4 regions of the Comamonas jiangduensis genome follow, and region 3 is predicted to be linked to each of the others. Evidence: predicted binding sites of a transcription regulator. Region 3 holds the regulator's gene; each other region holds the start of a gene.

Region 1 (7,714 bases), on a different contig from region 3:
TCGACAGGCGGCACCAGCCCTCCAAAATGCTTGCTGCGGCCCCACCCCGGAGGCTTGTTGACAAGCGCACACCATGAGCGAAACCACATTCGACTACATCATTATTGGGGGCGGAACCGCAGGTGCTTTGCTCTGCAACCGCCTGAGCGCAGACCGCAATGTGCGCGTGCTGCTGCTGGAAGCAGGGCGCAAAGACGACTACCACTGGATCCACATTCCGGTCGGGTATCTGCACTGCATTGGCAACCCCCGCACCGACTGGCTATACCAGACAGAACCCGACGCTGGCCTCAACGGCCGCAGCCTGCGCTACCCGCGCGGCAAGACGCTGGGTGGCTGCTCCAGCATCAACGGCATGATTTACATGCGCGGCCAGGCTCGCGACTACAACCAGTGGGCCCAGCTGACCGGCGATGACGCCTGGACCTGGGACAACGTGCTGCCCGCATTCAAGCGGCATGAAAGCCACTGGCGACTGGATGAAGGCCAGCCCCACGACGCCAGCTTTGCTGCGCTGCACGGCAGCAAGGGCGAATGGCGCGTTGAAAAACAGCGACTGCGCTGGGACATCTTGGATGCGTTTGCGCAAGCCGCGCAGCAAGCGGGCATTCCCGCCACCCCCGACTTCAACACCGGCAGCAACGAAGGCGTGGGCTACTTTGAGGTCAACCAAAAAGACGGTCTGCGCTGGAACACCGCCAAAGCCTTTTTGCGGCCCAAGTGCTATGGCCGCCCCAATTTTGAGATGTGGACCTCGGCCCAGGCCATGCGCCTGATCACCGAAAAGCAGGCCGATGGCTCGGTGCGCTGCACCGGCGTGAATGTGTGGACGGGTGACGGCATGGAGCACGTCACCGCCACCGAAGAGGTGATTGTGTGTGCGGGCGCCATCAACTCGCCCCAATTGCTGCAGCTGTCGGGCATTGGCCCGGCCGATTTGCTGCACGCCAAGGGCATTCCGGTGGTGCACGACCTGCCCGGCGTCGGCGCCAACTTGCAAGACCATCTGCAAATTCGCTCGGTCTACAAAGTCAGCGATGCAACCACCCTCAACACTTTGGCGGCCACCCGCTGGGGCAAGCTGCGCATTGGCTGGGAATACCTGCTGCACCGCACCGGGCCCATGAGCATGGCGCCCTCGCAACTGGGGGCGTTCACCCGCAGCCGCCCGGAGCTGGAGCACCCCAATTTGCAATACCACGTGCAGCCGCTGTCGCTGGACGCGTTTGGTGAGCCATTGCACGGCTTCCCCGCGTTCACCGCCAGCGTCTGCAACCTCAACCCCACCAGCCGCGGCACGGTGCACATCCGCAGCCCCAACTTTGAAGATGCGCCCAGCATTGCGCCCAATTACCTGAGCACCGCCGAAGACCAGCGCGTGGCCGCCGAGAGCCTGCGCGTCACGCGCCGCATCGTCAGCCAATCTGCGCTGGCGCGCTACCAGCCGCAAGAATTCAAGCCCGGGGTGCAATACCAAACCGATGAAGAGCTGATCCGCCTGGCGGGCGACATTGCCACTACCATCTTCCACCCCGTAGGCACCACCAAAATGGGGCGCAACACCGACCCCATGGCCGTGCTGGACAGCCACCTGCGCGTGCGCGGCATACAGGCGCTGCGCGTGGTGGATGCCGGGGCCATGCCCACCATCACCAGTGGCAACACCAACAGCCCCACGCTGATGCTGGCCGAAAAAGCTGCGCAATGGATCCGCGCCGACCACAAAGCACGCCACGGCCTCAACGCCGCAGCACCCGCCCGCGCGCAGCCCGTGCCACAGCCAGACGCCGAGGCCGCTTCGCTTACGCTCTAAACAAAAAAGAGAGCTACCAGCGTACGTGTTTGCTTGGTTTTGATATGAAAACTATTCAAAACCCAGCAATAACAAGCGCTAGCAGCTCTCTTTTTATTTATTAATTGCCCCGAGCCTTCCACTACCCCGCCGCATGCCAGGCCAGCGGGGCACAACGGCGCCCCTGCGCGACACGGCCCATACCTGATGGCCCATCGCCCGCACAACGCCAGCCAGTCCAGGTGCTGCCAACACGGCCTTGGGCTTAGCGCAGCCGTCCAATGTAGCGCCCCGCATCCTCCGAAGTTAGCTCCGGCGCAGACGGCGGCGCCCCGGCCTGCAGCCCACGCAGCGGGGGCAGGCGTTCCTGCAGGGGCATTGCCTGCGGCCCTTGCGCAGCGGGTGCGCCGATGTGGGCTTCCAGCTTTGCCGCCAGCGCTGCCAGTGCGGCATCCCCCTCTTCGTGGGCACAGGCCCGCGCCACACGCACCACTTCGCGGGCATAGGCATCGTTGACCGCCATCCAGTCGGTATCGGTCACCCGCCCCGCTTTGCGGCGCAGGGCCACATGCAAATGCGCCGCCACGGCCATGCGTTCATTGCTGCTCATCGCTCCACTCCTTGCTCGGTCATGCGCTGGCCATCACGGGCCAAGGTGTTCGCGGTGCTGGCTGATGTCCAGCCCCTGCTGCTCGTCGGGCAGCTCCACGCGCACCGGTAGGAATCGATCCGTCACCCACATCAGCACGCAGGTAGCCGCAAAACTAAAGGCTGCCACGGCCACCACCGCCACGGCTTGCGCCAGCACATTGCCTTGCACGCCAGCAATGGTGCTGCTGGCCAGCAGCCCGGTCAGGATGGCGCCCACCATGCCGCCCAAACCGTGCACACCAAACACGTCCAGCGCATCATCAGCGCCCAGCCAGCGCTTGAACCCCGTGGCGCCCCAGTAGCAAACCAGACCGGCCACCGCCCCAATGCCCAGGCCCGCCCCCATGCCCACATAGCCTGCCGCCGGCGTGACGGCCACCAGCCCCGCAACCAGGCCCGAGCACAGCCCCAGCAGCGATGCACGGCGGTGCAGCAACCACTCGCCCGCTGCCCAGCCCAAGGCGCCCCCCGCCGCTGCCAAATGGGTGACCACCATGGCCAATGCAGCACGCCCATCGGCGGCCAGGGCCGAGCCCCCGTTAAAACCAAACCAGCCTACCCACAGCAAGCATGCGCCCAGCATGGTCCAGCCCAGGTTGTAGGGCTGAAAGGCTTCTTTGCCATAGCCGTCGCGCTTGCCCAAATAGCAGGCACACGCCAGCCCCGCCGCACCCGCATTCACGTGCACCACCGTGCCCCCTGCAAAATCCAGCGCGCCCATGCGGGCCAGCCAGCCCCCGGGCTCCCACACCCAGTGCGCCACGGGCACATACACCAGCAGGCTCCACAGCGCCATGAACAGCATCAGCGCACCAAAGCGCATGCGCTCCACCAAGGCGCCCACGATCAAGGCGGCCGTGATGATGGCAAACGTGAGCTGAAACAAGGCATAGGCCGCCTCGGGAATGTGCGGCGCCATGGGGCTGACGGCCACCTGCTGCGCCACCAACTGGTAGTCCAGCCCGCCAAACCACCAGCGATCCAGCCCACCCAGCCAGCGCGTGCCGGGCGTCAGCGCCAGCGAATAGCCCACCGCAAACCACACCACACTGACCACACAGGCGGTGCCCAGCACCGCCGCCAGCGTGCTCAGCACATTCTTGCGCCGCACCATGCCTGCATAAAACAGCGCCACACCGGGCAAGGTCATCAACAGCACCAGCGTGGCCGACACCAGCACCCATGCGGTGTCGGCAGCGTGCATCTGCGCCAAGCCCACCAGTTGCTGCGCCTGCACCGCCTGCGGCAAAGCCAGCCATACACCCCACCCCCACCGCCTACACAGTTTGCTGCGCATCTGCATGTCGACCTCTCCCGTGGATTTTTGGTGCAGGCCACCAAGCACAAGCCGTGCCTGCGCAAAGCAGGCGTGCATGCCACCACGTAAAGCAATCTCAACTAATGCTTGTCAGACACCGCACCCGCTCCTTGCGGGAAATCCCCGATGCACCATCCCGAAGCAAGGCTTACATTGACCCCACTCTAGCGCGCACCAAGGTGTGGCAGCACGGAGGGCCCGAGGAGACAACTCGATCCACAACCAGACCAATATCTACAAAGCATCCACCAATGAGATGCCTTTCCAAAGCGCCGGCACCCCCGGCGCTTTTTGTTTGGGCAAGTGACAGCTTGGGGCAACCAGCCAGCGCACAATGCAGCCCATCATGGAATGGATCTTTGTTTCTCTGGCTTCGGCCCTCGCAGGTTTTGTGGATGCCATCGTGGGCGGTGGCGGGCTGATTCTGGTGCCCGCCATGTTTGCTGCTTTCCCCCACGCCGCGCCTGCCACCTTGTTTGGCACCAACAAAAGCGCAGCCGTCTGGGGCACGGCCATGTCCACCTGGCAATACAGCCGCCGCATCTCCATCACCTGGGCCACGATCACGCCGGGCATCGTGGCCGCAGGGGTGGGCGCTTTTGTTGGCGCATGGGCGGTGACGCTGGTCAACCCCGACTTTTTGCGCAAGCTGCTGCCCTTTATCTTGCTGGGCGTGCTGCTCTACACACTGGCCAAAAAAGAGCTGGGCCGCGACCACGCCCCCCGCCACAGCGTGCGCGCCACGCAGTGGCTCACCGCAGGCATTGGTCTGGTGATTGGGTTTTATGACGGCTTTTTTGGCCCCGGCACGGGCAGTTTTTTTGTGTTTTTGCTGGTGCGTCTGCTGGGCTATGACTTTTTGAATGCCTCCATCAACGCCAAGCTGATGAACGTCACCACCAACATCGCCGCGATTGCCCTGTTTGCGCTCAAAGGCCATGTCTGGTGGCACTTTGCCGTACCGCTGGCGGTGGCCAACGTGCTGGGCAGTGTGCTGGGCACCTGGATGGCCCTGCGCCACGGCGCGGGCTTTGTGCGCGTGATTTTCATCGTGGTGGTGGGCCTGCTGATTCTCAAAACCGGCTGGGATGCCTTTGGCGCTTAGCCCGCTGCACGGCGCGACTGGGCATAAAGCCATCGGGGCTGCTCCAGCGCCCTTCTGCATCAACGAAGGCTGACTTCTATAATCACGCGCTGCTTTCGCCCTCAGGCCACCCCGTTTCGGTGCATTCAGCACCGTTGGTCGGGTGGCACAGCGGGCATCTTGTGCCCTGCTGTGGCCCCTATGTTTCCGCGCCGCGTGGTGCGTGCGGAGGCTCCAAACCCTTGGAGCCGGGGGCCGGACCCTGCGACTGTCTCCAGGAACTTCTCATGAAACGCATTTCCGTGATCGCCGCTGCCGCATTGGCAGTATTGGCTGCTACTGGTGCCCACGCCCGTAGCTTGGACGCCATCCAAAAGGACGGCACCCTCCGTGTGGCCACCGAGGGCTATTACGCCCCTTTTGCCTACTTTGAAGGCAAGAAGCTGACCGGCTTTGAAGTGGACTTGACCGAGCTGATGACCCAGAAGATGGGCCTGAAGCTGGAGTGGAAGACCATTTCTTTCGACGCGCTGCTCACCGGCCTCAAGCAAGACCGCTGGGATCTGGTCATCTCCTCGCACGGCATCACGCCCGAGCGTGAAAAAGCCGTCACCTTCACCCTGCCCCACTACTGCTCGGGCGCGCAGGTGATCTCTACCGACGCTGCCATCCAAGGCGCCAAGGACCTGAGCGGCAAGACCGTATCGGCCCAAACTGGCACCACCTACCTGGAGTACGTGCAAAAGAACGTAGCCGGTGTGAAGCGCGTGGTGAACTTCCCCACCAACGAAGCGGCCATGAACGCGCTGATGACCAAGCGCGCCGATGCGTGGGTGACCGAGCGTTTCCTGGCCAAGGAAATGCTGCAAAAAAACCCCAAGATCAAGTTCCACCAGGGCGAGTTGCTGTTTGTGGAAAAGATTGCCGCTGCCGTCGCCAAGGACAACCAGCCGCTGGCGGACGCGTGGAACAAGGCGTTTACCGAGTCCTTGAAGGACGGCAGCTACGCCAAGATTTCGCAAAAGTGGTTCCAGGAAGACATTCGTTGCCCTGACTAAACCTGCGAAGTGGCAGTGGGCAGGCGCGCCAGCATGGCGCTGCCGCGCCCCTGCCAACGCCCTGCCACCGCTGGCAGGGCGTTTTTTGTTTCACCAACCCCGTTTTTCTTATGCTTACCGCCCTTTGGCCCTCCCACTGGAGCCGTCCACAGCGCAGCAATGCCACCCTCATCACCGCCTTGCTGCTGATGGTGGTGGTCGTGTCCTTGCTGGGTGACTTGCTCAGCCTGATGCCCGAACCGATCGGGGACCACGCGGCCGAATTTGCCGAAGGCGCGCGCACCACGCTGTACCTGACCCTCATCAGCGGCGCTGTCGGCCTGCTGCTGGGTGTGTTCGCCGCGCTGGCACGCACCTCGGGCAATGCGTTGTTGCGCAGCGTCTCTGGCGCCTACATCTGGATCATTCGCGGCACGCCGCTGCTGGTGCAGATTCTGTTCATGTACTTTGCGCTGCCCGTGCTGGTGCCGTGGCTGAGCCTGCCGGACTTTGCCGCCGCCTGCGTGGCCTTGTCGCTCAACGTGGGCGCCTACAACGCCGAAGCTGTGCGCGCGGGCCTGAACGCCGTGCCCCGTGGCCAGGCCGAAGCGGCCCGCGCCCTGGGCCTGCCCAAAAGCCGCGTGTTTCTGGACGTGGTGTTCCCCCAGGCGTTCAAGATTTCGCTGCCCCCGCTGGTGAGCAATTTTGTCGCCTTGCTCAAGGACTCATCGCTGGCCTACGCGATTGGTGTGGTGGAGCTGACCAATGTGGGCAACCGCATCCAGTCGGCCACCTTCCAGCCCGTCGAGACCCTGGTCACCGTGGGCATCACCTACTTGGTGCTGACCACGCTGGTCACCCAGGTCACCGACGCCATCGAGTACCGCTTTGATGTGGAGGGCCGCCAGAAATGAACGCCACCTGCAATACCCGCATTCCTTACATCGTTTGCGAGAACGTCACCAAAAGCTTTGGCAGCCACCAAGTGCTCCAGGGCGTCTCCACCGCGTTCAGCAAAGGCGAAGTGACGGTCATCATCGGCGCTTCCGGCTCGGGCAAATCCACGCTGCTGCGCGCGCTGAACCGCTTGGAGCCGCACGACGGCGGAACCATCACCATCGACGGCGTACCTGTCACCGACCATGAAGCCACGCTGCAAAAGCAGCGCTGCGAAGTGGGCATGGTGTTCCAGCAGTTCAACCTGTTTGGCCACATGACGGTGCTGGACAACATTACCCTGGCGCCGCGGCGCATTCACAAAACCCCGCGCGCCACGGCCAATGCCAAAGCGCTGCAGCTGCTCGAGCGCGTGGGCATGCAAGACCATGCGCACAAATATCCGTGGCAGCTGTCCGGTGGCCAGCAGCAGCGCGTGGCGATTGCCCGTGCGCTGGCCATGGAGCCGCAGGTGATGCTGTTTGACGAACCCACCAGTGCGCTCGACCCCGAGATGGTGCAGGAGGTGCTGGAAGTCATGCGCGGACTGGCCCAAAGCGGCATGACCATGATCGTGGTCACCCACGAGATGGGCTTTGCCCGCGAAGTGGCCGACCGCGTGATGTTCTTTGACCAAGGCTGCATCGCTCACGAAGCGCCCCCGGCCGAATTCTTTGCCCGCCCCGCCAACGAGCGTATCGCCGCCTTCATTGGTCGCGTGGCACACTAGGCGCTGTTTTCACACCGCCCTGCGGCTTATCAAACTAAGGAGCTATCAGCGCCCGTGTTTCAAGGGTTTGAGCATTCTTGAATGCTCAAACACAGAAAACACCAGCGCTGGCAGCTCCCTTTTTTTACGTCTGTTATTGGCACATGCGTACCGAACGTTGGGGCCT
Region 2 (7,714 bases), on a different contig from region 3:
ATCAGGCAACTAAGTCGCTGTAGTCCTTTTGCAGCCATCGGGCCAAGGTAAGCTCACCGCCATGGAAACAGAAATTTCTTGGTGGGCTGCCTTGGCCTTAGTTTTGGTCCTTGAGGGCATCTTCCCCTTCATCTCTCCGAAAGGCTGGAGGCACATGTTTGCCCAGCTTCTGGCCCTGCGCGATGGTCAGATACGTTTTATGGGGCTGCTCTGTATCGCAGTCGGACTGGCTTTGCTGTGGGTGCTCGAATAACGTGCCTTATGTCTAGGCCATAAGCCTTTTGTAGGGCGTGGCTGCGATAGCCGATAGAATCACGTTTTTAACAGCCTCCCCCTTTTTCCATGTCCGCTTGGGTCCTGCCGGATCACATCGCCGATGTGCTGCCTTCTGAGGCACGCCACATCGAAGAGTTGCGTCGAGGTTTGCTCGATACGGCACGCAGCTATGGGTATGAGTTGGTCATGCCTCCGCTCTTGGAGTATCTGGAGTCTTTGCTCACCGGTACCGGTGAAGCACTGAACCTGCAAACTTTCAAGTTGGTTGACCAGATTTCTGGACGCTCTTTGGGACTGCGTGCGGACATGACGCAGCAAGTGGCGCGCATTGATGCGCACTTGCTCAATCGTGAGGGAGTCACGCGCCTGTGCTATTGCGGCCCTGTGTTGCATGCAGCGCCAGATCGTCCGCGGGCTACGCGAGAGCCTTTGCAGTTCGGTGCGGAAATCTATGGCCATGCTGGCCCCGAAGCAGATGTGGAAGCATTGAGCTTGGCGCTGGCTTGCGTGCAAGGCGCGGGTCTTGCGGGCTTTACTGTGGATTTGGGGGATGTGCGCATTGCACGCAGCTTGATGGCTGGAGTGATGCTGGATGCCAGCATTTTGCAAAAAGTGCATGCTGCACTGGCTGCGAAGGATGCGACCGAGCTGGCTGGATTGACCAAAAATTTCCCCCAAGCCTCCCGCGAAGGTCTGCTGGCGCTGCTGCAGCTTTACGGAGATGTCAGCGTGCTGGACGAGGCTGAAAAACTGTTGGCAGGCATTCCTGGTGCGCAGCACGTGCTGCAGCACTTGAAGTGGTTTGCCGCACAGTTTCCTCAAGCGAATGTGACATTCGATTTGGCGGATGTCCGTGGCTATTCTTACTACAGTGGCACCCGCTTTGCTGTGTACGTCCCCGGAGCCAGCGATGCGCTGGTGCGTGGTGGCCGTTATGACGAAGTGGGTGCTGTTTTTGGACGCAACCGCCCTGCGGCGGGCTTCTCACTGGACATCAAACAGCTGGTGTCGGTGGTGCCATCGCGTCCGCTGCGTGCGGCCATTCGCGCTCCTTGGGGCAGTGATACACAACTGAGTTCTGCCATTGCGCAATTGCGTGCGCAAGGCGAAACCGTGGTGTGTGTGCTTCCCGGGCATGAGAGTGAAGTGGACGAATTCGACTGCGACCGCGTTCTGGTGCATAGCGCCGGGCAATGGGTCGTGCAAGCCATTTAAGGCATTTTTCAATTCATCGGATTTGAGATTATGAAAGCAACCAAAGGTCGCAACGTGGTCGTCGTCGGTACCCAGTGGGGCGACGAAGGCAAGGGTAAATTGGTCGATTGGTTGACCGAAAGCGCCCAAGGCGTCGTGCGCTTCCAAGGCGGCCACAACGCGGGTCACACCCTGGTGATCAATGGGGTGAAGACTGCGCTGCACCTGATTCCCAGCGGCATCATGCGCCCCGGCGTGAAGTGCTACATCGGTAACGGTGTGGTGTTGTCGGTAGGCAAGCTGTTTGAAGAAATTGAAGGCCTGGAGAAGGCAGGCGTTGCTGTACGTAACCGCCTTCGCGTGTCCGAAGCTTGCCCTTTGATTTTGCCCTTCCACGTAGCGCTGGATGTGTGCCGTGAAGCTGCCCGCGAACAAGGCGGTGTGCAAAAGATTGGCACCACGGGCAAGGGCATTGGCCCTTCCTACGAAGACAAGATTGCGCGCCGTGCACTGCGCGTGCAAGACCTGAAGCACCCCGAGCGTTTTGCGACCAAGCTGCGCGAGCTGCTGAGCCTGCACAACCACATTCTGGTGAACGTGCTGGGTTCGCAAAAGTTTGAGTTTGGTGCCAATTTGGCGCCTTACATGAAGAACGGTGAAGTGCAGTTTGACGCGGTGTACGAAGAAGCCATGCGCCATGCAGAGCTGCTCAAGCCCATGATTGCTGACGTATCGCGCGAACTGAACGACGCCCATGCTGCGGGTGCCAACCTGCTGTTTGAAGGTGCGCAAGGCACGCTGCTGGACGTAGACCACGGCACTTACCCCTACGTCACCTCGTCCAACTGCGTGGCCGGCAATGCTGCGGCTGGCGCTGGCGTGGGTCCCGGTTTGCTGCACTACATCTTGGGCATTACCAAGGCGTATTGCACCCGCGTAGGCGGCGGCCCATTCCCTACTGAGCTGGAGTGGGAAAAGGAAGGCACACCGGGCTGGATCATGTCCACCGTGGGTGCTGAAAAGGGTGTAACTACCGGCCGTTCGCGCCGCTGTGGTTGGTTTGATGCCGCGCTGCTCAAGCGCTCGGCACAAATCAATGGCCTGACTGGCCTGTGCATCACCAAGCTGGACGTGCTGGACGGCATCGAAGAGCTGCAACTGTGTGTGGGTTACGAGCTGGACGGCGAGAAGATCGACATCCTGCCTTTAGGCGCCGACGACATTGAGCGCTGCAAGCCTATCTACGAATCCATTCCTGGCTGGACCGACTCCACCGTGGGTGTGACCGACTACGACAAGCTGCCCGTGAATGCACGTCGCTATCTGGATCGTATTGCGGAAGTGACGGGTGTGCCGATTGCGATGGTCTCCACCAGCCCTGACCGCGATCACACCATCCTGATGCAAAACCCCTACGCAGCTGCGTAAGCGCTTCTGCCTTTATAAACACGCTCCTTTGCGAAGCATTTAGACAGGAACCACACACATGTTGACAGAAGACGGTAAGCACCTGTACGTCAGCTACGACGAATACCACGGCTTGATCGAAAAGCTGGCGTTGAAGATTCACCAGTCGGGCTGGGAATTCGACACCATCTTGTGCCTGGCACGCGGTGGTCTGCGCCCCGGCGACATTCTGAGCCGTATTTTTGACAAGCCTTTGGCCATCATGTCGACCAGCTCTTACCGTGCTGAGGCGGGCAAGGTGCAGGGCCACTTGGACATTGGCCGCTTCATCGCGACTCCCAAGGGTGAGATTGCGGGCCGCGTGCTGCTGGTGGACGATCTGGCCGATACCGGTGTGACGCTGAACGCCGTGGTCAAGCGTCTGAAGGAAAACTATGCCCCTATTACAGAGCTGCGCACTGCCGTGATCTGGACCAAGGGTGTGTCGACTTTCCAGGCCGATTACTCGGTGGAAGACTTGCCCACGAATCCTTGGATTCACCAGCCTTTTGAAGGCTATGACAACCTGACTGCTGAAAAGCTGATGGAGAAGTGGAAGCTGTAATTGCAGCTTGCCTTCGCGAAAAAAGGAGCCCGAAGGCTCCTTTTTTTGTGTCCATGTGAGACATCAAGGTGCTTTGAATAAAAAAAATAAAGGAGCAGCTTGTGCTTTTCGAACAATGCTTTCACATGAAAAACTATCTGAAATTTATGAACAACAAGCGCTAGCAGCTATGGTTTTTGTGCAACCTGTTGGCTTGCATGTGCCATGCCTGCAGCTGCACGGGCACCTCGCTATGCTGTGCGCATGCAAATGATGTTGGATGCCCTGTGGCGTGCTTTGGCCGATTGCCTGCGGGTGCGGGTGATGGCGTGGTCTTTGTTCCCCTTGCTGCTGCTTGCTGTGATGGCAGCGCTGTTTGGGATGTTCTGGTGGGATGCATCGGTAGGCACGGTGCAATCCTGGCTGGAGCGCGCCAGCTGGCTGCAATCGCTGTGGAGCTGGATGGGGACAGCCACGGCGGCAGCCAGTGCGGTGGCTGCGGCTGTCACCGTGGTGCTGCTGGTGAGCCCCGTGATGATCATGATCGCCCTGGCTGTGGTGTCGGTGGTGATGACGCCTCAGATGGTTGAGCTGGTCGCCGCACGGCGGTTTGCGCACCTGCAGCGCAAACACGGAGCAGGCTGGGTGGGCAGCGCGTGGTGGGCACTGTGCGCAACTGCGCTGGCTTTGCTGGCCTTATTGCTGTCTCTGCCCCTATGGCTAGTGCCTCCCTTCGTGCTGGTGCTGCCGCCGCTGATTGGGGGCTGGCTGACTTACCGGCTCATGACCTTTGATGCCTTGGCCGAGCATGCCAGCAAGACAGAGCGCCAGGCCATTTTGCACACGCACCGCTATCGCTTGATGCTGATGGGCGTGGTTTGTGGCTACATCGGCGCTGCACCCAGTTTGGTGTGGGCTTCCGGGGTGGTGTTTGCCGCAGCCTTTTGGGTATTGATTCCGTTGGCGGTTTGGATGTATGCGCTGGTGCTGGCTTTTGCATCACTGTGGTTTGCGCATTACACGCTGGCAGCTTTGCACAGTCTACGTGCAGCGCAAGAGCGTGCCCCCGAATGAAACGCCTAGCACACGGAGGGCTTCAAACAGCTGCTGCGATAGATGCATGTCTTAATTGGTGCAATCCAACGGATGAAATGCTGAATGCATCAATATGGTGCGTGCTTACGAACTAAAATGGTGCCAAGAAGACGGGCTCGGAGGGGTTCGTTAGATTTGCACCAAAATGGTGAATTTGATAAGGCCGTGAAGACAAAGACTTCATGGCCTTATGCTTGTGAAAGTGTGTTGGCGCAGCTGGCACGGGTTGGCACGCAAACTGCTTTGCTAACTTTGTACTTTCTATGAAGCGCTTTTCCAGGAGAACCTGATGGCTAAGACCGTTGCAGATGTGATGAACCTAGTGAAGGAAAACGAGGTCAAGTTTATTGACCTGCGCTTCACTGATACCCGTGGCAAAGAGCAGCACGTGACTGTGCCGCTGTCGCACTTTGATGAAGACAAGTTCACGTCGGGCCACGCCTTCGACGGTTCATCGGTTGCAGGCTGGAAGGGTATTGAAGCATCGGACATGTTGTTGATGCCCGACCCGAACACCGCCAACATCGACCCCTTCTTTGAAGAAACCACGCTGATCTTGCAGTGTGACGTGATCGAGCCCGGTGACGGCAAGGCCTATGACCGCGATCCCCGCTCGGTGGCCAAGCGCGCTGAAGCCTACCTGAAGGCTTCCGGCTTGGGCGACACCGCGTACTTCGGTCCCGAACCCGAATTCTTTATTTTCGACGGCGTGCGCTGGGGTACAGAGCCTCACAACCCCTTCTTTGAAATCGAAGAGTACGAGGCACCGTGGAATACCGGCACCAAGTTTGAAGGTGGTAACCGTGGTCACCGTCCCCGTACCAAGGGCGGTTACTTCCCCGTGCCTCCAGTCGATAGCACCCAAGACATGCGCGCTGAAATGTCGCTGATCTTGGAATCGCTGGGCATCCCGGTCGAAGTGTTCCACCACGAAGTGGCTGGTGCTGGTCAAAACGAGTTGGGCACACGTTTTTCCACCTTGGTGGAGCGTGCTGACTGGACCCAGCTGCAAAAGTACGTGATCTGGAACGTTGCCAACACCTACGGCAAGACGGCCACCTTCATGCCCAAACCTTACTCTGGCGACAACGGCTCTGGCATGCACGTGCACCAGTCGGTGTGGAAGGACGGCAAGAACCTGTTTGCCGGTGACGGCTATGCCGGTCTGTCTGACTTTGCGCTGTACTACATCGGCGGCATCATCAAGCACGCCCGTGCCCTGAACGCCATCACCAACCCCGGTACCAACTCGTACAAGCGCTTGGTGCCCGGCTTTGAAGCGCCTGTGAAGCTGGCTTACTCGGCCAAGAACCGCTCGGCTTCGATCCGCATTCCTTATGTGAGCAACCCCAAGGGTCGCCGCGTGGAAGCCCGCTTCCCCGATCCACTGATGAACCCCTACTTGGGTTTTGCAGCGCTGCTGATGGCTGGTCTGGATGGTGTGGAAAACAAGATTCACCCCGGCGAAGCTGCGACCAAGGACTTGTACCACCTGCCTCCCGAAGAAGACAAGTTGGTGCCTACCGTGTGCCATAGCCTGGATCAAGCGCTGGAAGCGCTGGATGCAGATCGCGCCTTCCTGACCAAGGGTGGTGTGTTCAGCGATTCCATGATCGATGCTTACATTGAGTTGAAGATGGGTGAAGTCACGCGCTTCCGCCAAGCGGTGCACCCAGTTGAATACGATATGTACTACTCGCTGTAATTGGCTCAGACTGCGCCAATAAGCAACTCAAAAAGGCAGCTTTGTAGCTGCCTTTTTTTGTGGCAAACATGCAGATACTTATCTGGCAAATCAAGGACAAGTTGTGCCGTGCATAGCACAATGCAGCCATACCGTGAGTCTTGGAGTACACGCGGCTCACTCTTGAATGGAGGCATAACAATGAATCGATGGATGGTGGTGCTTGGCTGTTGCATTGCGGCAGGATCGGCACAAATCAATGCCATAGCGCAAGAGCGTATTTATCGCTGTGGGAACGAGTACACCAACAGCGCAGCAGTGGCCAAGCAGCGCAATTGCCAAGTGGTGGAGGGGGGCCATGTGACGGTGGTTCACACCGGTGGGGGCGGCAGTACAGCGAATAAACCCGCTGAGAGCAGCAAGCCTGCGCCTGCGGGCAACCGTGCTGCGGTGCAGGTAGATGCCAACCAGCAAAAAGCCCGTGACAACGATGCGCGCGCTATTTTGCAAGGTGAGCTCAAGAAGGCGCAGGAAAAGCTCAGCGCGCTGCAAGCCGAATACAACGGTGGCAATCCAACGAAAACTGCACTGGAGTTGCGTAACCCGCAGGTTTTTAACGAACGCTTAGAGGCACTGAAAGCCAACATTGCCAGACAAGAGGCTGATGTGGCAGGCATTCAGCGTGAGCTGGCGCGCCACAATGGTGGTTGATTTTTGGAAAGATAGATTGCATGCCGCTTGATGCTACTGCCGCTGCACAACGTTTTGCCGCCTTGGATTTACTCTCTACGCTGGCGGTGGTGGTAGATGCGCAAGGTTGCATCGTGTTTGCCAATGCGGCGCTTGAAGGCGCGGTGGGTCTGTCTCGGCGGATGCTGGAAGGGGCAGAGTTCGCCCCCTATTTGTCGGCGCCTTCTTTGCTGCGAGCGGGCCTGGATACTGCCGATGGGCAGCGCCCCAGCTATGCCGCCATGAGCTTTGATACGGGGCTACAACGCCCTGCGCAAGACCCCTTATTCGTCCACGTGACAGTGACAGCTGTTGAGCACACCGATTTGCGGTTGATTGAGCTTTGGGTGCTGGAGCAGCAGGCGCGCCAAGACCGAGAAGAGCGCTTGGTAGAGCAAGCGCAGGCCAACAAAGAGCTGGTACGCAACTTGGCCCATGAGATTAAAAATCCGCTGGGCGGTATCCGTGGTGCGGCGCAGTTGTTGGAGATGGATCTGGAGAGCAAAGAGCTCAAGGAATACACCCAAGTCATCATTCATGAAGCAGACCGGCTACAAAGCCTGGTGGATCGTCTCCTGGCCCCACACCGCCATCCCCACCAGCTGGTGGATTTGAATATTCACGAGGTGTGTGAGCGTGTACGTTCGCTGGTGCTGCTGGAATACCCGCAAGGGCTCAAAATTCGCCGTGATTACGATATCTCGATTCCTGAATTCAAAGGGGATCGAGCGCAGCTCATACAGGCC
Region 3 (7,714 bases):
ACATACCGCACCGCTGCGGCAGCTGCAGCTGCAGCTGGTGTCGGTAGCGGCCGGGGCCTGGAAAGCCCGCGCCGCAGCAGGGGCGCGGGTATCGCTACAAATTTTGCGTGATGCGCTGAGGGAGCCGTCTTTACAGACAAACTGGCTGCCCATGCAATGGTCGATGCCCCCTTTGCGCCCTGAGCATGGGGTGTTGGCGCCGTAGCTCTGGAAGGCCACGCCCAGCAGCAAGCAGGCCAGCGCACAGCGTGAAGTTTGCACAACCATCTCCCTGACGTTTATCGGATGCCCTGTATGCGTGTTTTCAAGGCTTGGGCAGATTGTGCCCTGCGCACGTAAAATCGCCCGATGCTTTCTGTCAAACAAGAATTGCTCGCCGCGCTGGCGGCTGAGCTCGAAACCCTTTCGCTAGGCGCCGGCGCACGCGCTGCGTTTGAAAACCCCAAAGTGGCAGCCCATGGCGATTTCGCTTGTACGGCAGCCATGCAACTGGCCAAGCCCCTGAAGGCCAATCCCCGGGCACTGGGCGAGCAGCTGCAAGCCGCTCTGATGGCCACAGCACCTTTCCAGCAGTGGGTAGACGCGATTGAGATCGCAGGCCCCGGCTTTTTGAACATTCGCCTCAAGCCCGCCGCCAAGCAAGAAATCATCCGTGAAGTGCTGGGCCAGGCCGAGCAGTTTGGCTATCAGGCCGACCGCGGCGAAAACATCCTGGTGGAGTTTGTGTCTGCCAACCCCACTGGCCCGCTGCACGTAGGCCACGGCCGCCAGGCGGCCATTGGCGACGCCATCAGCAACCTGTATGCCACCCAGGGCTGGAAGGTGCACCGCGAGTTTTATTACAACGACGCGGGCGTGCAGATTGATACCCTGACCAAGTCCACCCAGTTGCGCGCCAAGGGCTTCAAGCCCGGTGACGATTGCTGGCCGACCGACAGCGACAACCCGCTGGCCAAGAACTTCTACAACGGCGACTACATCGCCGACATCGCGGCTGCTTTCCTGGCCAAGGAAACCGTGAAGGCCGATGACCGCGAGTTCACCGCCAACGGGGATGTCGAGGACTACGAAAACATCCGTAACTTTGCCGTGGCCTATCTGCGCAACGAGCAGGACAAGGACTTGCAGGCGTTCAACCTGAAGTTCGACGAGTACTACCTCGAGTCCAGCCTCTACACCAATGGCCACGTGGCCGACACGGTGCAGCGCCTGATCGCCAGCGGCTACACCTATGAGCAAGACGGCGCGCTGTGGCTCAAGTCCACTGAGTTTGGTGACGACAAAGACCGCGTGATGCGCAAGTCCGACGGCCACTACACCTACTTCCTGCCCGATGTGGCCTACCACATCCAGAAGTTCCAGCGTGGCTACGGCAAGGTGGTGAACATCCAGGGCACGGACCACCACGGCACCATCGCCCGCGTGCGCGCGGGCTTGCAGGCGGCCAATGTGGGTATTCCCAAGGGCTACCCCGACTACGTGTTGCACACCATGGTGCGTGTGGTGCGCAACGGTGAAGAAGTGAAGATCAGCAAGCGCGCCGGATCTTACGTGACGCTGCGCGACCTGATCGAGTGGACCAGCAAAGACGCTGTGCGCTTCTTCCTGCTCAGCCGCAAGCCCGATACCGAGTACACCTTCGACGTGGACCTGGCCGTGGCGCAGAACAACGACAACCCCGTGTACTACGTGCAGTACGCGCATGCGCGCATCCAGTCCGTGCTGCGTGCCTGGCAAGAAGCTGGTGGCGCGGGTGTGGCTGCGCTCAAGGATGTGGATCTGTCTGCACTGGAGGGGCCTCAGGCCCAGGCGCTGATGCTGCTGCTGGCCAAGTACCCCGAAATGCTGACGGCCGCCGCCGCTGGCAACGCCCCGCATGACGTCACTTTCTACTTGCGAGATTTGGCTTCCGCCTACCACAGCTACTACGACGCAGAGCGTATCTTGGTGGACGACGAGGCCGTGAAACTGGCGCGTCTGGCACTGGTCGCTGCGACTGCGCAAGTGCTGCACAATGGCTTGGCTGTGCTGGGTGTGAGTGCACCCGAGCGCATGTAAGCGAAACAACAAGCAACGTGACAGGCGGTTTTATGGGTAAGCAGCAGCGTGGTGGCACCATCTTGGGGCTCATCATTGGTTTGATCTTGGGCTTGGGCATTGCGCTGGGCGTGGCGGTGTACGTCACCAAAGTGCCAGTGCCTTTCCTCAACAAGGGCGAGCACCGCGACATCGAGAAAACCGAACAGGAGCGCAACCGCAGTTGGGACCCCAATTCGCCGCTCTACGGCAGCTCGCCTTCACGCGCGCCCCAGGCGCCTGCTGCGGCAGCGCCAGAAGCGCCTGGCACTTCGGTAGCCACTCCCCCGGTTGATCCGGTTGCCAAGCCGCCAGCGGCTACGGCAGACCCGCTGGGTGATTTGGCCAAGGCGCAGGTCAAAGCCTCCGATGCCAAAGCTGCGGCAGAAGCCAAGGCGGCCGCCAGCACCGCCAACGCTGGCTCGGACGGATTTAGCTATTTTGTCCAGGCTGGCGCGTTCCGCACCCAAGGTGATGCGGATGCCCAGCGTGCCAAACTCGCGATGCTGGGCTGGGAAGCGCGCATCAGTGAGCGTGAGCAAAATGGACGCCCGGTGTTCCGCGTGCGCGTGGGCCCTTTCGCCAAACGTGGTGATGCGGAGCAGCTGAAGCAAAAATTGGACGGCGCTGGGGTGGATTCGGCCTTGGTGCGCGTGCAGCAATGAACTTTTTGAGCGACCTATGCTCAATACCAACCATATCTCGTGAAGGAGTCTCTTTGATGCAACGCCGCCAGTTCTCTTTGGCCGCAGCCACTGCTGCAACTTCCCTGGCTTGGGGTGCCAACACTGCATTCGCGCAGCAAGCGGCCCCCAAGGAAGGCAAGGACTATGTGCGCCTTTCCAAGCCTGCACCCACCGAAGCCCCCGCAGGCAAAGTGGAAGTGGTGGAGTTCTTCTGGTACAGCTGCCCGCACTGCAACGACTTTGAGCCCACTTTTGCGGCCTGGAAGCAAAAAGCCCCGGCCAACGTGGTCGTGCGCCGCGTGCCGGTGGCGTTCAACGCCAGCTTCGTGCCCCAGCAAAAGCTGTACTTTGCGCTGCAGGCCATGGACAACTTTGATGCCATGCACGTCAAGGTATTCCGCGCCATTCACGTAGAGCGCAACAAGCTGGCCAAGGATGAGGACATCTTCAACTGGGTGGCCAAGCAAGGCGTGGATGTGAACAAGTTCAAGGAAATCTACAACTCGTTCAACGTGTCCAGCCAAGTGCGCAAGGCCACCGCGCTGCAGCAAGCCTACGACGTGGAAGGTGTGCCTTCCATGGGCGTGGCCGGCCGCTATTACACCGATGGCCCGCGCGCAGGCAGCATGACCAACGTGCTGAATGTGGTGCAGCATTTGGTTGCACAAAGCGCCAACGCGTGATGCAGACAGGGTTGCCAGCCCTTGCACAGCCACAAAGCCCGCCTTGTGCGGGCTTTTTTCATGGAAAACGAGCATGCATGACTACAATGTGCTGCAAGAAACGTGCCCTGCCCACATGACACCCAAACTCCTCACCTGCCTCTTGTTGACCGCCTTTGTCGGCGTTTCCGGTATTGCGCACGCCGAGCGTGCTGACCGTGACAAGCCCATGAACATTGAAGCGGATGCCTTGCGCCATGACGAGCTCAAGCAAACCAGTGTGTTCACCGGCAATGTGGTGATGACCAAGGGCTCGATCGTGTTGCGCGGTGCGCAGCTGGATGTGCGCCAAGATGCACAGGGTTACCAGCATGGCGTGGTCAAGGCAGAACCCGGCAAGCGTGCGTTTTTCCGGCAAAAGCGTGATACGGCGCCTGGCGCTCCTGAAGAGTTTGTCGAAGGCGAGGGCGAGGTCATTGAGTACAACGGCCAGACCGATGACGTGAAGCTGATTCGCCGTGGACAGTTGCGCCGCTATACCGGTGGCAAGCTCAGCGACGACATCATGGGCAGCGTCATCACCTATAACAATCTGACCGACGTGTTTACCGTAGATGGTGAAAAGCGCAGCAATGAGCCCTCGTCGGCACCCGCAGGCTCCGGGGGCCGCGTGCGCGCTATTTTGGCGCCCAAGGCCACCGCTGCCCCATCACCCTCGACCGCCCCAGCGCAGCCCTTGCAGCCTTCCGGCACCCTGAATTTGCAAGGAAAGTAATGGCTGAGCAGACCCAAGACATCGCAGGCACCAGCAAGCTGGAGGCCCGCCATCTGGCCAAGTCGTACGGCAGCCGCAAGGTGGTCAAAGACGTCTCCATCACGGTGCAAAAAGGTGAGGTGGTGGGCTTGCTGGGGCCCAACGGCGCTGGCAAAACCACATCGTTTTACATGATTGTGGGCCTGGTGCGCAGCGACGGCGGGGATGTGCTCATCGACGGCCACTCGGTGGGCAATATGCCCATCCACCAGCGCTCGCGCCTGGGGCTGTCGTACCTGCCGCAAGAAGCGTCGATCTTTCGCAAGCTGAATGTGGAAGACAACGTGCGTGCCGTGCTGGAGCTGCAAAAAGACGCAGCGGGCAAGCCGCTGTCGTCGGCAGAGATTGAGGTGCAGCTGAGCAAGTTGCTGCAAGAGCTGCGCGTCGAGCATTTGCGCATGTCGCCCTCGCTGGCGTTGTCCGGCGGTGAGCGCCGCCGTGTCGAGATCGCGCGGGCGCTGGCGACCAACCCGCGCTTTATCTTGCTGGACGAGCCTTTTGCCGGTATCGACCCGATCGCGGTGATCGAGATCCAGCGCATCATCGGCTTTCTCAAGGAGCGCGGCATCGGCGTGCTGATTACCGACCACAACGTGCGCGAAACCTTGGGCATTTGTGACCACGCGTTCATCATCAGCGATGGCACGGTGCTAGCACAGGGAACGCCGCAGGAGATTGTCGAAAATCCGGATGTGCGCCGGGTCTACCTCGGCGAACACTTCCGCATGTAACCTTCCTCAGCAGCGTTATCAAAAACAACAAGGGTCGAGAGAGCACAAAGAGGGAGTACAGCGTTGAAGCCAGGTTTGTCACTGCGGGTCTCACAGCATTTAGCACTTACGCCGCAACTGCAGCAATCCATTCGCCTCTTACAGCTATCGACGCTGGAGCTGTCCCAAGAAGTTGAGCAGATGCTCGACGACAACCCTTTCCTCGAGATCGCGACCGAGGATGCGCCGCGTGAAGAATTTGGCCTCGACAGTGCCAATACCGCCCCGCAGGGGGATGCGGATACGGCGGACGACTCTCCATATTCCATAGCTGACAGCGCAGGCGCAGCAAGCGCTGAAGGCTCAAAAGACCAAGAATTTTCAGCGCCGGAAAGCGATGTGCCCAATGACTGGGAAGGCGACGGCAGCGTGGACATGTCGTCCTTCGATGAGGGTGAATGGGGCGGTGAGGCCTCCGCACGCGGCCAGCGCAACGACGATGACGACGCGCCCACCGCCTTGGACTTGGCGGGCAGCCACGAGTCGCTGACCGATTTTCTGCACCAGCAGGCGCTGTCGCTGCGCCTGTCCGAACTCGACCGCTACGCCCTGAGGTTTCTGATCGAAAACCTCAACGACGACGGCTACCTGGAAGATTCGCTGCAGGAGCTGGCCGAGGGGCTGGCTGGCACCGACGATCTGGAGCAGTTGGACGAGCTGGTGCACCGCTTCACGGTGGCCCTGCGCCTGCTGCAGTCGCTGGAGCCGGTGGGTGTGGGCGCTCGCGATCTGGCCGAATGCCTGCGCCTGCAGCTGTTGCACCTGCACCGCGAGGACCCGCAGGACGAGCTGCTGGAGGTGGCGCTGCAGGTCTGCGCGCAGCCGCTGGACATGCTGGCGCGGCGCGATGTGCGCAAACTGATGCAGGCCTGTGGCCTGCCCGAAGCCAAGGTGCGCGCCGCGCTGGGTGTGATTGCGCGGTTGGAGCCCAAACCGGGGCGGCGCTTTGCCGATGTGGAGCGCCACATCATCGTGCCCGATGTCATCGTCAAGAAAACGTCGCGCAAGGGGGGCGATGGCCTGGCGCAGTTCAGCGTGCAGCTGAACCCGGATGTCATGCCGCGCCTGCGCGTGCACGATGTGTATGCCAACGCCCTGCGCAGCCACAAGGGCAGCGACGGGCACGCCGGCCTGCAGCAGCGGCTGCAGGAGGCGCGCTGGTTCATCAAGAACGTGCAGCAGCGCTTTGACACCATCTTGCGCGTGTCCAAGGCCATCGTTGACCGGCAAAAGAACTTCTTCGTGCATGGCGAGCTGGCCATGCGCCCGCTGGTGCTGCGCGACATTGCCGATGAGCTGGGCCTGCACGAATCCACCATCAGCCGCGTGACCACGGCCAAGTACATGGCCACGCCGCACGGCACCTATGAGCTGAAATTCTTCTTTGGCTCCGGGCTGGGCACGGAGACGGGCGGCAATGCCTCCAGCACCGCGGTGCGGGCCTTGATCAAACAGTTTGTGGCGGCCGAAAACACCAAAAAGCCGCTGTCGGACAGCCAGATTGCCGAGATGCTCAAGGAACAAGGCATTGAATGCGCGCGCCGCACCGTGGCCAAGTACCGCGAAGCGCTCAAAATTGCACCAGCGAACCTGCGCAAGGCGCTCTAAGCACGCGCAGCGCCGGGTTGATACCTGTGCAGTAGCGCAGGTCGGCACGGCCCTTTAAAATTACCTCCTAGAACATCATCGAGAACGCAGCGGCTGACGCTGCGTTTTTGCTTTCAGCGGGAGTCTGCCGGCAGCCACACCACGGCGAGGCGGCTCGCGTATGCTGGACCCCTGCTATGAACCAATTGCATTTGTTTTTGCCCTGCGCCGCTGGCGTTGAGGGTTTTCTGGCCGACGAAGTGCGCGCTATTACGGGCGTGGGCAAGGACGACGTGCTCACCGGCCGGGGCGGTGTCATGGTGCGCGCCATGTGGCGCGACGCCATGCTGCTCAATCTGCACAGCCGTCTGGCCCAGCGGGTGCTGGTGGAGCTGTCGTTCACCGAGTACCGCAGCGAGAACGATCTGTACCGCGCTGCCAGCGAGGTGGCTTGGGAAATTTGGTTCACGCCCAAAGAAACGTTCAAGATCGAGGTGACGGCCCAGCACAGCCCGCTGACCAGCCTGAATTTTGCGGCCCTCAAGGTCAAGGATGCGATTGCCGATCGCTTCCGCGCCAAGCGCAACGGCGTGCGCCCCAGCGTGGAAACCCACCACCCTGACGTACGCGTGCACATGCACCTGACCACCGACACCTGCACGCTGTACATGGACACCACGGGCGAAGCGCTGTTCAAGCGCGGCTGGCGCGAAGACAAGGGCGATGCACCGCTCAAGGAAACCCTGGCCGCCGCCATGATTGCCGCCACGGGCTGGAACCCGCATGGCCCCAATCCACAGCCGCTGTACGACCCCTGCTGCGGCTCGGGCACGGTGGTGATTGAGGCCGCACAAATCGCCCGCAAGATTCCCGCTGGCATCTTGCGCCGCTTTGCGTTTGAAAAGCTGGTGCCGTTCCAGCGCCATGTGTGGGAGCAAATCCTGGATGAGGCCGAGGCCCAAATTTTGGATGAAAGCCCCGTGCCGATTTTTGGCTCCGATGTCTCGCACCGCATGGTGGACTTTGCCCAGCGCAATGCCGAGCGTGCCGGCGTGGCCGAGACTGTGAACCTGCGTGGTGGTGACGCCCTGCAGCGTATGCCCCCGTGCGAGCAGCCGG
Region 4 (7,714 bases), on a different contig from region 3:
GCTGCGCACCGGCGCGGTGAATGACATTGCGCGGCTGCGCGGCGGCATGGTGATCACGGGTCGCACCACGCTGACGGGCACGTTGCACGACCTGGGCTGGTACCCCGGCCTGGTGCTGCAGGGCTCGCAGCAGGTACTGGCCGAGGTCTATCCGCTGGACGCGGCTCTGGAGCAGGTGCTCGACGGCTACGAAGGCATCTGGCCCCAGGACACGGGCGAATACACCAAGCGCACCCTCACCGTGCCCGTGGCCCTGACCGGTGGCGGCACGCAGATGCTGGCAGTGCTGGTCTACGAGGCCTTGCCAGCGACCGTGCAGGCCGCGCCGGTGATTGACAGCGGCGACTGGCTGGCGTGGTTCAAGGCCCATAAGACAGCTCCCGGCGCGTGAGCGCTCAGAACAGGAAATAGCGCTGCGCCATGGGCAGGCTGCGTGCGGGCTCGCACGTCAGCAGTTGCCCATCGGCGCGCACGGCATAGGTCTGGGCATCCACCTCCATGCGCGGTGCCAGGTCGTTGTGGACCATGTGCTGCTTTTGCACGCCGCGGATGCCCTTCACGGCCGACAGGGTCTTGGCCAGGCCAAAGCGTTCGCCAATGCCGGCCGCCAGCCCCGCTTGCGAGACAAAGGTCAGCGAGGTCTTGGCAATCGCGCCGCCAAAGCTGGCGAACATGGGGCGGTAGTGCACGGGCTGGGGCGTGGGGATGGAAGCGTTCGGGTCGCCCATGGCGGCCATGGCGATGCTGCCGCCTTTCAAGATGCAAAACGGCTTGACGCCGAAGAAAGCTGGTTTCCAGATCACCAGATCGGCCCACTTGCCCACCTCGATGCTGCCCACCTCGTGGCTGATGCCGTGGGCAATCGCCGGGTTGATGGTGTACTTGGCGATATAGCGTTTGACGCGGAAGTTGTCGTTGCGTGCACCATCTCCAGTTAATGCACCGCGCTGTTGCTTCATCTTGTGCGCCGTTTGCCAGGTGCGCAAAATCACCTCACCCACGCGGCCCATGGCCTGGCTGTCGGAGCTGAACATGCTGATCGCACCAATGTCGTGCAGGATATCTTCGGCCGCAATCGTTTCCTTGCGGATGCGGCTTTCGGCAAAGGCCAGGTCCTCGGCAATGCCGGCGTCCAGGTGGTGGCACACCATCAACATGTCGACGTGCTCGTCCAGCGTGTTGATGGTGTAGGGGCGCGTGGGGTTGGTGGAGCTGGGCAGCACATTGGCCTCGCCCACCACCTTCAGGATGTCGGGCGCATGGCCGCCGCCCGCGCCTTCGGTGTGGAAGGTGTGGATGGTACGGCCCTTGAAGGCGGCCACGGTGTCTTCCACAAAGCCCGATTCATTGAGCGTGTCGGTGTGGATGGCGACCTGGGTGTCGGTCTCTTCGGCTACATCCAGGCAGTTGCTGATGGCTGCGGGCGTGCTGCCCCAGTCTTCGTGGAGTTTGAGGCCAATGGCTCCGGCGCTGATCTGCTCGTGCAAGCCGGCTGGCAGTGCCGCATTACCCTTGCCCAGAAAGCCCAAGTTCATGGGGAAGGCGTCGGCCGCTTGCAGCATGCGTTCCATGTGCCAGGGGCCGGGGGTGCAGGTGGTGGCAAAGGTGCCGGTGGCCGGGCCGGTGCCGCCGCCAATCATGGTGGTTATGCCGCTGGTCAGCGCCTCTTCAATCTGCTGTGGGGCAATGAAGTGGATGTGGGTGTCGATGCCGCCGGCGGTGACGATGTGGCCCTCGCAGGAGATGATTTCCGTGCCCGGGCCGATGATGATGTCCACGCCGGGCTGGGTGTCGGGGTTACCCGCTTTGCCAATCGCGGCAATGCGCCCGCCCTTGAGGCCAATGTCGGCCTTGACGATGCCCCAGTGGTCCAGGATCAGCGCATTCGTCAGCACGGTGTCCATGGCGCCTTGCTCGCGGCTGCGCTGGCTTTGCGCCATGCCGTCGCGGATGGTTTTTCCGCCACCAAACTTCACTTCTTCCCCATAGCCGCCCGCAGCCAAGGTGTAGTCTTGCTCGACTTCAACAATCAACTCGGTATCGGCCAGGCGCAGGCGGTCGCCCACGGTGGGGCCAAAGGTTTCGGCGTAGGCGCGTTTGTCCATGGTGGCCATCACATGTCTCCGGTAGAGCCACCGCAAGCGAGGCATGTGCCCCACTGGGGGGCAGTGAATGTACGTAGTAAGAAGGGGCGCTGGGGCATTACAGCGGCCCTTGAATCAGGCCGCGAAAGCCGTACACCTTGCGTGCACCGCCCATATCCACCAACTCCACCGTGCGTTGCTGGCCGGGCTCAAAGCGCACGGCCATGCCGCTGCCAATGTTCAAGCGTTTGCCGTGCGCTGCTGCACGGTCAAAGTCCAGACCGGCATTGGTCTCGGCAAAGTGGTAGTGCGAGCCCACTTGAATGGGGCGGTCGCTGGCGTTTTTCACCACCAGCGTGGTGATGGCGCGGCCCGGGTTGAGCACGTGCGTGCCTTCGTCTACCAAAATTTCTCCTGGGATCATATGCAGCCCTTTCTTCAGGCTAAACGCGTGAGCATGATTGCGCCCAGTATGGCAGTCAGGCCGCCCGCCACCTTGGCGATCGCGTGGTGGCGCTGCATGACGTGGTGGCCCACCACCATGCCTGTGACATGCAGCAGGGCCGAGCCGGCGGCCATGCCCACGATCACGCCCGCCGCAGGGGCGAAGGATGCTTCAAACAGCTCATAGCCGTGTGCGGCGCCATGGAAGAAGGAGAACACACCGGCCAGGCCAGCGGCTGCGCCCACAGCCATTTTTTGCTGCACCATGACGAGCAAGCCAAGCACCAAAACGGATGCGGCAATCATGGGCTCCATGGCGGGCACATGCAGGCCTGCAAAACCGGCAAGGCAGCCCGCAATCAAGAGCGCCACAAAGCCCGCAGGTGCGGCCCAGGCCTTGCGAGACGGGCCAAATGCCAATGCGCTCCAGGCCCCCACGGCCAGCATGGCGGCCAGGTGATCGGCACCCCCCAAGGGGTGGGCGATGGCGTGCATCAGGCTGTCCAGAAAATTGTGGTGGCCACCGCCATCAGTGCCAGCGTGGGCCAGGGCGGTGAGGGGCAGGGCCGTTGCTGCGGCAACGGAGGTGGCAATCAGGTGTGTGGTTTTCATAGCTGTTAGCGCTGGTCAAATAAGGGCTAGAGGCCAAAAAGGCTTGAAATTTGAGAGACTAGACGATGGGCTCATGCACCGTGACCAGCTTGGTGCCATCGGGGAAGGTGGCCTCGATCTGGATGTCTGGAATCATCTCGGCCACGCCCTCCATCACGTCGGCGCGGGTCAGCACGGTGCGGCCTTCGCTCATCAGTTGCGCCACGGTTTTGCCATCACGGGCGCCTTCCATCACAAAGGCGCTGATGAGGGCCACGGCTTCCGGGTAGTTCAGCTTGAGGCCGCGCGCCTGGCGGCGCTCGGCCAGCAAGGCGGCGGTGAAGATGAGCAACTTGTCTTTTTCTCGTGGAGTCAGTTCCATAATTTTTTTCGCTCTAAATGTTGTGATGGGCCAGCGCGTGGCTGTTGGCGGGGGTGGCGGGTGCAGCGGGTGCAGATGGAACGCTGGCAGAAAGCTCCAGGGCAGTGTGGGGCAGCGGTGCCAAAAGCAGCAGCAGGGCTTGCCACCATCTTTTGCAAAAGCCGTGCCAGTGCTGCCTTTGGTGCACAGGGCGGCATGCGCTTGCTTGAATGTGGTGCCGCATGGTCTGCAACTGCGGCGGTTGCAGGTTTTCTTGGTGCGTGGCGTGGTGAACCTGGTGCATGTTTGCCGTCTGTCGTTATTTGTTGCACCGCTTTGGTGAAAGTGGAGCGCCTTCGTCAAAGTGGCATATGGCTTGCAAAGGGGTGTGCAGACCGCTGTCTGCCGATGGCGGGCGCATTCAACCTGACCCCTGAGGAGCTTTTCATGACCCCACGCCGCTTCCCTCTCCATACTTTGGCCGCTGCCGCAACGGTCGCGGGCATGGGCTTTTCGGCCATGTCCGTACAGGCCGCAGACACCATCAAGGTGGGTGTGCTGCATGCACTGTCTGGCACCATGGCGATTTCAGAAACCGCGCTCAAAGACATGGCGCTGATGACCATCGAGGACATCAACGCCAAAGGCGGTGTGCTGGGCAAGAAGCTGGAGCCGGTGGTGATCGACACCGCCTCCAACTGGCCGCTGGCGGCGGAGAAGGCCAAGCAGCTGATCAGCCAGGACAAGGTGGCTGTGACCTTTGGTTGCTGGACCTCAGTGTGCCGCAAGTCGGTGCTGCCGGTGTATGAGGAAAACAATGCCCTGTTGTTTTACCCCGTGCAGTACGAGGGTGAGGAACTGTCGAAAAACGTGTTCTACACCGGTGCAGCGCCCAACCAGCAGGCCATTCCTGCGGTGGAATACCTGATGGGCGAGGACGGCGGCAGTGCCAAGCGCTGGGTGCTGCTGGGCACCGACTATGTCTATCCCCGCACGGCCAACAAGATCTTGCGCGCCTTCCTCAAGAGCAAGGGCGTGGCTGACAAAGACATCATGGAGGCTTACACCCCGTTTGGCCACAGCGACTACCAGACCATCGTGGCCGACATCAAGAAGTTCGCCGCCGGTGGCAAGACGGCGGTGATCTCCACCATCAACGGCGATTCCAACGTGCCCTTCTACAAAGAGCTGGGCAACGCTGGCATCAAGGCCACCGATGTGCCCGTGGTGGCCTTCTCGGTCGGGGAGGAAGAGCTGCGCGGCCTTGATCCCAAACCCCTGGTGGGCCACCTAGCCTCGTGGAACTACTTCATGAGCGTGAAGAACCCCACCAACGATGCCTGGATCAAGCAGTGGAGCGCCTATGCCAAGGCCAAGAACCTGCCCGGCCAGTCCACCAAGCCGCTGACCAACGACCCCATGGAAGCCACCTACGTCGGCATCCACATGTGGAAGCAGGCGGCTGAGAAGGCCAAGAGCACCGAAGCTGACAAAGTGATTGCCGCCATGGCGGGCCAGACCTTCAAGGCGCCCAGCGGCTTCACGCTGACCATGGATGCCAAAAACCACCACCTGCACAAGCCCGTGCTGATTGGTGAAATCAAGGCCGATGGCCAATTCAATGTGGTCTGGAAGACCAAAGGCCCGATCAAAGCGCAGCCTTGGAGCCCGTTCATCGAAGGCAACGACAAGAAAAAAGACGAGCCCGCGAAGCAGTGATGGCGGCTTGACGCGGCAGCCGTGCTGCAGCAGATGCCGCGTCTTGCACCTCCACCCCAAAGGCCCGTTCGCCCGAGCGGGCCTTTTGTGAATTGGATAGACCTATGTTGACCCCTTTCTTGCGCACCTTCCGGCCCTGGCTGGGTACAGCGCTGGCCTGCATGGCCCTGTGGCAGGCCCCAGCCCAGGCGCTGACGACCGAGCAAGCGTTGTCCATGGCCGATGGCGATAACAACAGCCGCATTGCCGCCATGCAAGACGCCGTGGCCACGGGTGAAGCAGCCCGTGTTTCGGACTTTTTGAATGCGCTGCGCGATGGTGAAGTGCAGTACACCGCCGAGCGGGCTTTCATCGTGCGGGGGGGCGAAGCCCGCGACCCCGTCACAGGACAGGTCACGCCCCTGCCCGAAGGGGCTGAAGATGCCAGCACCAACAACCGCATGCGCCGCGAGATCGGCAATGCACAGGCGGCGCTGAACCTGTTGGTGGGCAACGATGCAGAGCGGCTGGATGCCGCCAAGGCCATGCTCAAGGGCGCCACACCGGAGCGCCTGCCCATGCTGGAAAAAGCCCTGGCGCAGGAGTCAAATGCAGCGGTGAAGGCTGAGCTGGAGATGGCCCGCTCAGCAGCTTTGCTGGGCAGCGCAGATGCCCAGCAGCGCATAGCCGCCGCGCAGCTACTGGCCCAGCACGCCACCCCTGCCACACGCTTGCTGCTCAATGAACAGCTGACGCAGGAGCAGGATGAAAAAGTGCAGGCCGCGCTGCAACGTGCGCTGGCCGAAGTCAAAGACAAGCTGGCCTGGGGCGAACGCCTGGGCGTGGCTTTCACCGGCGTCAGCCTGGGCTCCATCCTGCTGCTGGTGGCGCTGGGCCTGGCGATTACGTATGGCCTGATGGGTGTGATCAATATGGCCCACGGCGAGTTGATGATGATCGGCGCCTACGCCACCTTTGTGGTGCAAGGCCTGTTTCGCAGCTATCTGCCCGACTTCTTTGACTGGTATTTGCTGGCGGCGGTGCCCGTAGCTTTTCTGGCCTCCGCCTTGGTGGGCGCGGTGATGGAGCGTGGCGTGCTGCGCTTTCTGTATGGCCGCCCGCTGGAGACCCTGCTGGCCACCTGGGGCATCTCCCTGGTGCTGATGCAACTGGTGCGCTCTACCTTCGGCGCGCAGAACGTGGCCGTGGAAAACCCGGTGTGGATGAGTGGCGGCTGGCAACTGCTGCCCAACCTGATGCTGCCTTTTAACCGGCTGGTCATCATCGCTTTTGCCTTTGCGGTGCTGGCGGGCGTGGCCTACCTGATTGCGCGCACCCGCCTGGGCCTGTTTGTGCGCAGTGTCACACAGAACCGCCCGATTGCATCGTGCATGGGGGTGAACACCGCCCGTGTGGACACGCTGGCGTTTGCGCTGGGCAGCGGTATCGCAGGGCTGGCCGGTTGTGCGCTGAGCCAAGTAGGCAATGTCGGGCCGGACTTGGGCCAGAGCTACATCGTGGATTCGTTCATGGTCGTGGTGCTGGGCGGCGTGGGCCAGCTGGCGGGCACGGTGTATGCCGCGCTGGGACTGGGCATCCTGAACAAGTTCCTCGAAGGCTGGACCGGCGCGGTGCTGGCCAAGATTGCCGTGCTGATTTTCATCATCGCCTTTATCCAGAAGCGGCCCCAGGGCATTTTTGCAATGAAAGGCCGCAGTGCGGAGGCATGACATGACAGCTTCAACTTTGAAATCGAATGTGTTCGTGCCCGTGGAGCTGCCGCGCCGCAAGCCGCTGTTGACCAAACCGGGTTGGGCCGCCTTCATGGTGGCGCTGATCGTGGTGTGCGCGCTGGCCCCGGTGCTCAACCTGTGGGTGGGCGAGGGCAGCGTGTTCCACCTGTCCGACTACGCGGTGCGCCTGCTGGGCAAGATCATGTGCTACGCCATCTGCGCGCTGGCCATGGACCTGATCTGGGGCTACACCGGCATCCTCAGTTTGGGCCACGGCCTGTTCTTTGCGCTGGGTGGCTATGTCATGGGCATGTACCTGAGCCGCCAGTCCGTGGGCGCTGAGGAACTGCCCGCTTTCATGGTGTTTCTGGCCTGGAAGGAGCTGCCGTGGTTCTGGGCGCTGTCGGACAGCTTCATCGCCACCTTCATACTGATCTTCGCGGTGCCCGGTGTGGTGGCCTTCGTGTTTGGCTGGTTTGCCTTTCGCTCGCGCATCAAGGGTGTCTATTTCTCCATCATCACGCAGGCGCTGACCTATGCGGCCATGCTGCTGTTCTTTCGCAATGAAACCGGCTTTGGCGGCAACAACGGCTTCACGGACTTCAAGCAAATCCTCGGCATGCCGCTGGCCACGCAGGAGATGCGCATGGCCCTGTTTGTGCTGACGGGCTGCACCCTGCTGGGCTGCTTTCTGCTGGCACGCTGGCTGGTGCGCAGCAAGTTTGGCCGCGTGCTGCAGGCCATTCGCGATGCGGAAACGCGCGTCATGTTCTCGGGCTATTCGCCACTGCCCTACAAGCTGA

Evidence for each region. The regulator sigma-54, encoded in region 3, starts transcription at its own class of promoters, with help from an activator protein. The targets are predictions, from matches to a motif close to TGGCANGNAANCTGCTTT.
Region 1: the regulator sigma-54 is predicted to act here: its motif matches at 3,782-3,799, upstream of QEP12_RS05020 (ammonium transporter).
Region 2: the regulator sigma-54 is predicted to act here: its motif matches at 4,783-4,800, upstream of glnA (type I glutamate--ammonia ligase).
Region 4: the regulator sigma-54 is predicted to act here: its motif matches at 3,653-3,670, upstream of QEP12_RS11335 (urease subunit gamma).

What each region holds. Positions count from the first base shown of each region.
Region 1 is NZ_JARXOV010000004.1:163,504-171,217, reverse strand. Features, by position in the region: gene QEP12_RS05030 (GMC family oxidoreductase) at 74-1,813, shown strand; gene QEP12_RS05025 (hypothetical protein) at 2,058-2,402, opposite strand; gene QEP12_RS05020 (ammonium transporter) at 2,436-3,740, opposite strand; gene QEP12_RS05015 (sulfite exporter TauE/SafE family protein) at 4,108-4,866, shown strand; gene QEP12_RS05010 (ABC transporter substrate-binding protein) at 5,133-5,903, shown strand; gene QEP12_RS05005 (amino acid ABC transporter permease) at 6,014-6,796, shown strand; gene QEP12_RS05000 (amino acid ABC transporter ATP-binding protein) at 6,793-7,548, shown strand; gene QEP12_RS04995 (DMT family transporter) at 7,692-7,714, shown strand, end outside.
Region 2 is NZ_JARXOV010000024.1:43,530-51,243, forward strand. Features, by position in the region: gene hflC (protease modulator HflC) at 1-13, shown strand, start outside; gene QEP12_RS16095 (DUF2065 domain-containing protein) at 62-253, shown strand; gene QEP12_RS16100 (ATP phosphoribosyltransferase regulatory subunit) at 343-1,491, shown strand; gene QEP12_RS16105 (adenylosuccinate synthase) at 1,522-2,898, shown strand; gene QEP12_RS16110 (phosphoribosyltransferase) at 2,957-3,481, shown strand; gene QEP12_RS16115 (EI24 domain-containing protein) at 3,725-4,534, shown strand; gene glnA (type I glutamate--ammonia ligase) at 4,845-6,260, shown strand; gene QEP12_RS16125 (hypothetical protein) at 6,441-6,950, shown strand; gene glnL (nitrogen regulation protein NR(II)) at 6,971-7,714, shown strand, end outside.
Region 3 is NZ_JARXOV010000006.1:186,549-194,262, reverse strand. Features, by position in the region: gene QEP12_RS07230 (YdcA family protein) at 1-261, opposite strand, end outside; gene argS (arginine--tRNA ligase) at 349-2,058, shown strand; gene QEP12_RS07220 (SPOR domain-containing protein) at 2,091-2,741, shown strand; gene QEP12_RS07215 (thiol:disulfide interchange protein DsbA/DsbL) at 2,798-3,445, shown strand; gene lptA (lipopolysaccharide transport periplasmic protein LptA) at 3,561-4,199, shown strand; gene lptB (LPS export ABC transporter ATP-binding protein) at 4,199-4,969, shown strand; gene QEP12_RS07200 (RNA polymerase factor sigma-54) at 5,033-6,616, shown strand; gene QEP12_RS07195 (THUMP domain-containing class I SAM-dependent RNA methyltransferase) at 6,793-7,714, shown strand, end outside.
Region 4 is NZ_JARXOV010000013.1:63,369-71,082, forward strand. Features, by position in the region: gene QEP12_RS11315 (gamma-glutamylcyclotransferase family protein) at 1-391, shown strand, start outside; gene ureC (urease subunit alpha) at 396-2,114, opposite strand; gene QEP12_RS11325 (urease subunit beta) at 2,203-2,508, opposite strand; gene QEP12_RS11330 (HupE/UreJ family protein) at 2,523-3,140, opposite strand; gene QEP12_RS11335 (urease subunit gamma) at 3,199-3,501, opposite strand; gene urtA (urea ABC transporter substrate-binding protein) at 3,928-5,199, shown strand; gene urtB (urea ABC transporter permease subunit UrtB) at 5,304-6,908, shown strand; gene urtC (urea ABC transporter permease subunit UrtC) at 6,910-7,714, shown strand, end outside.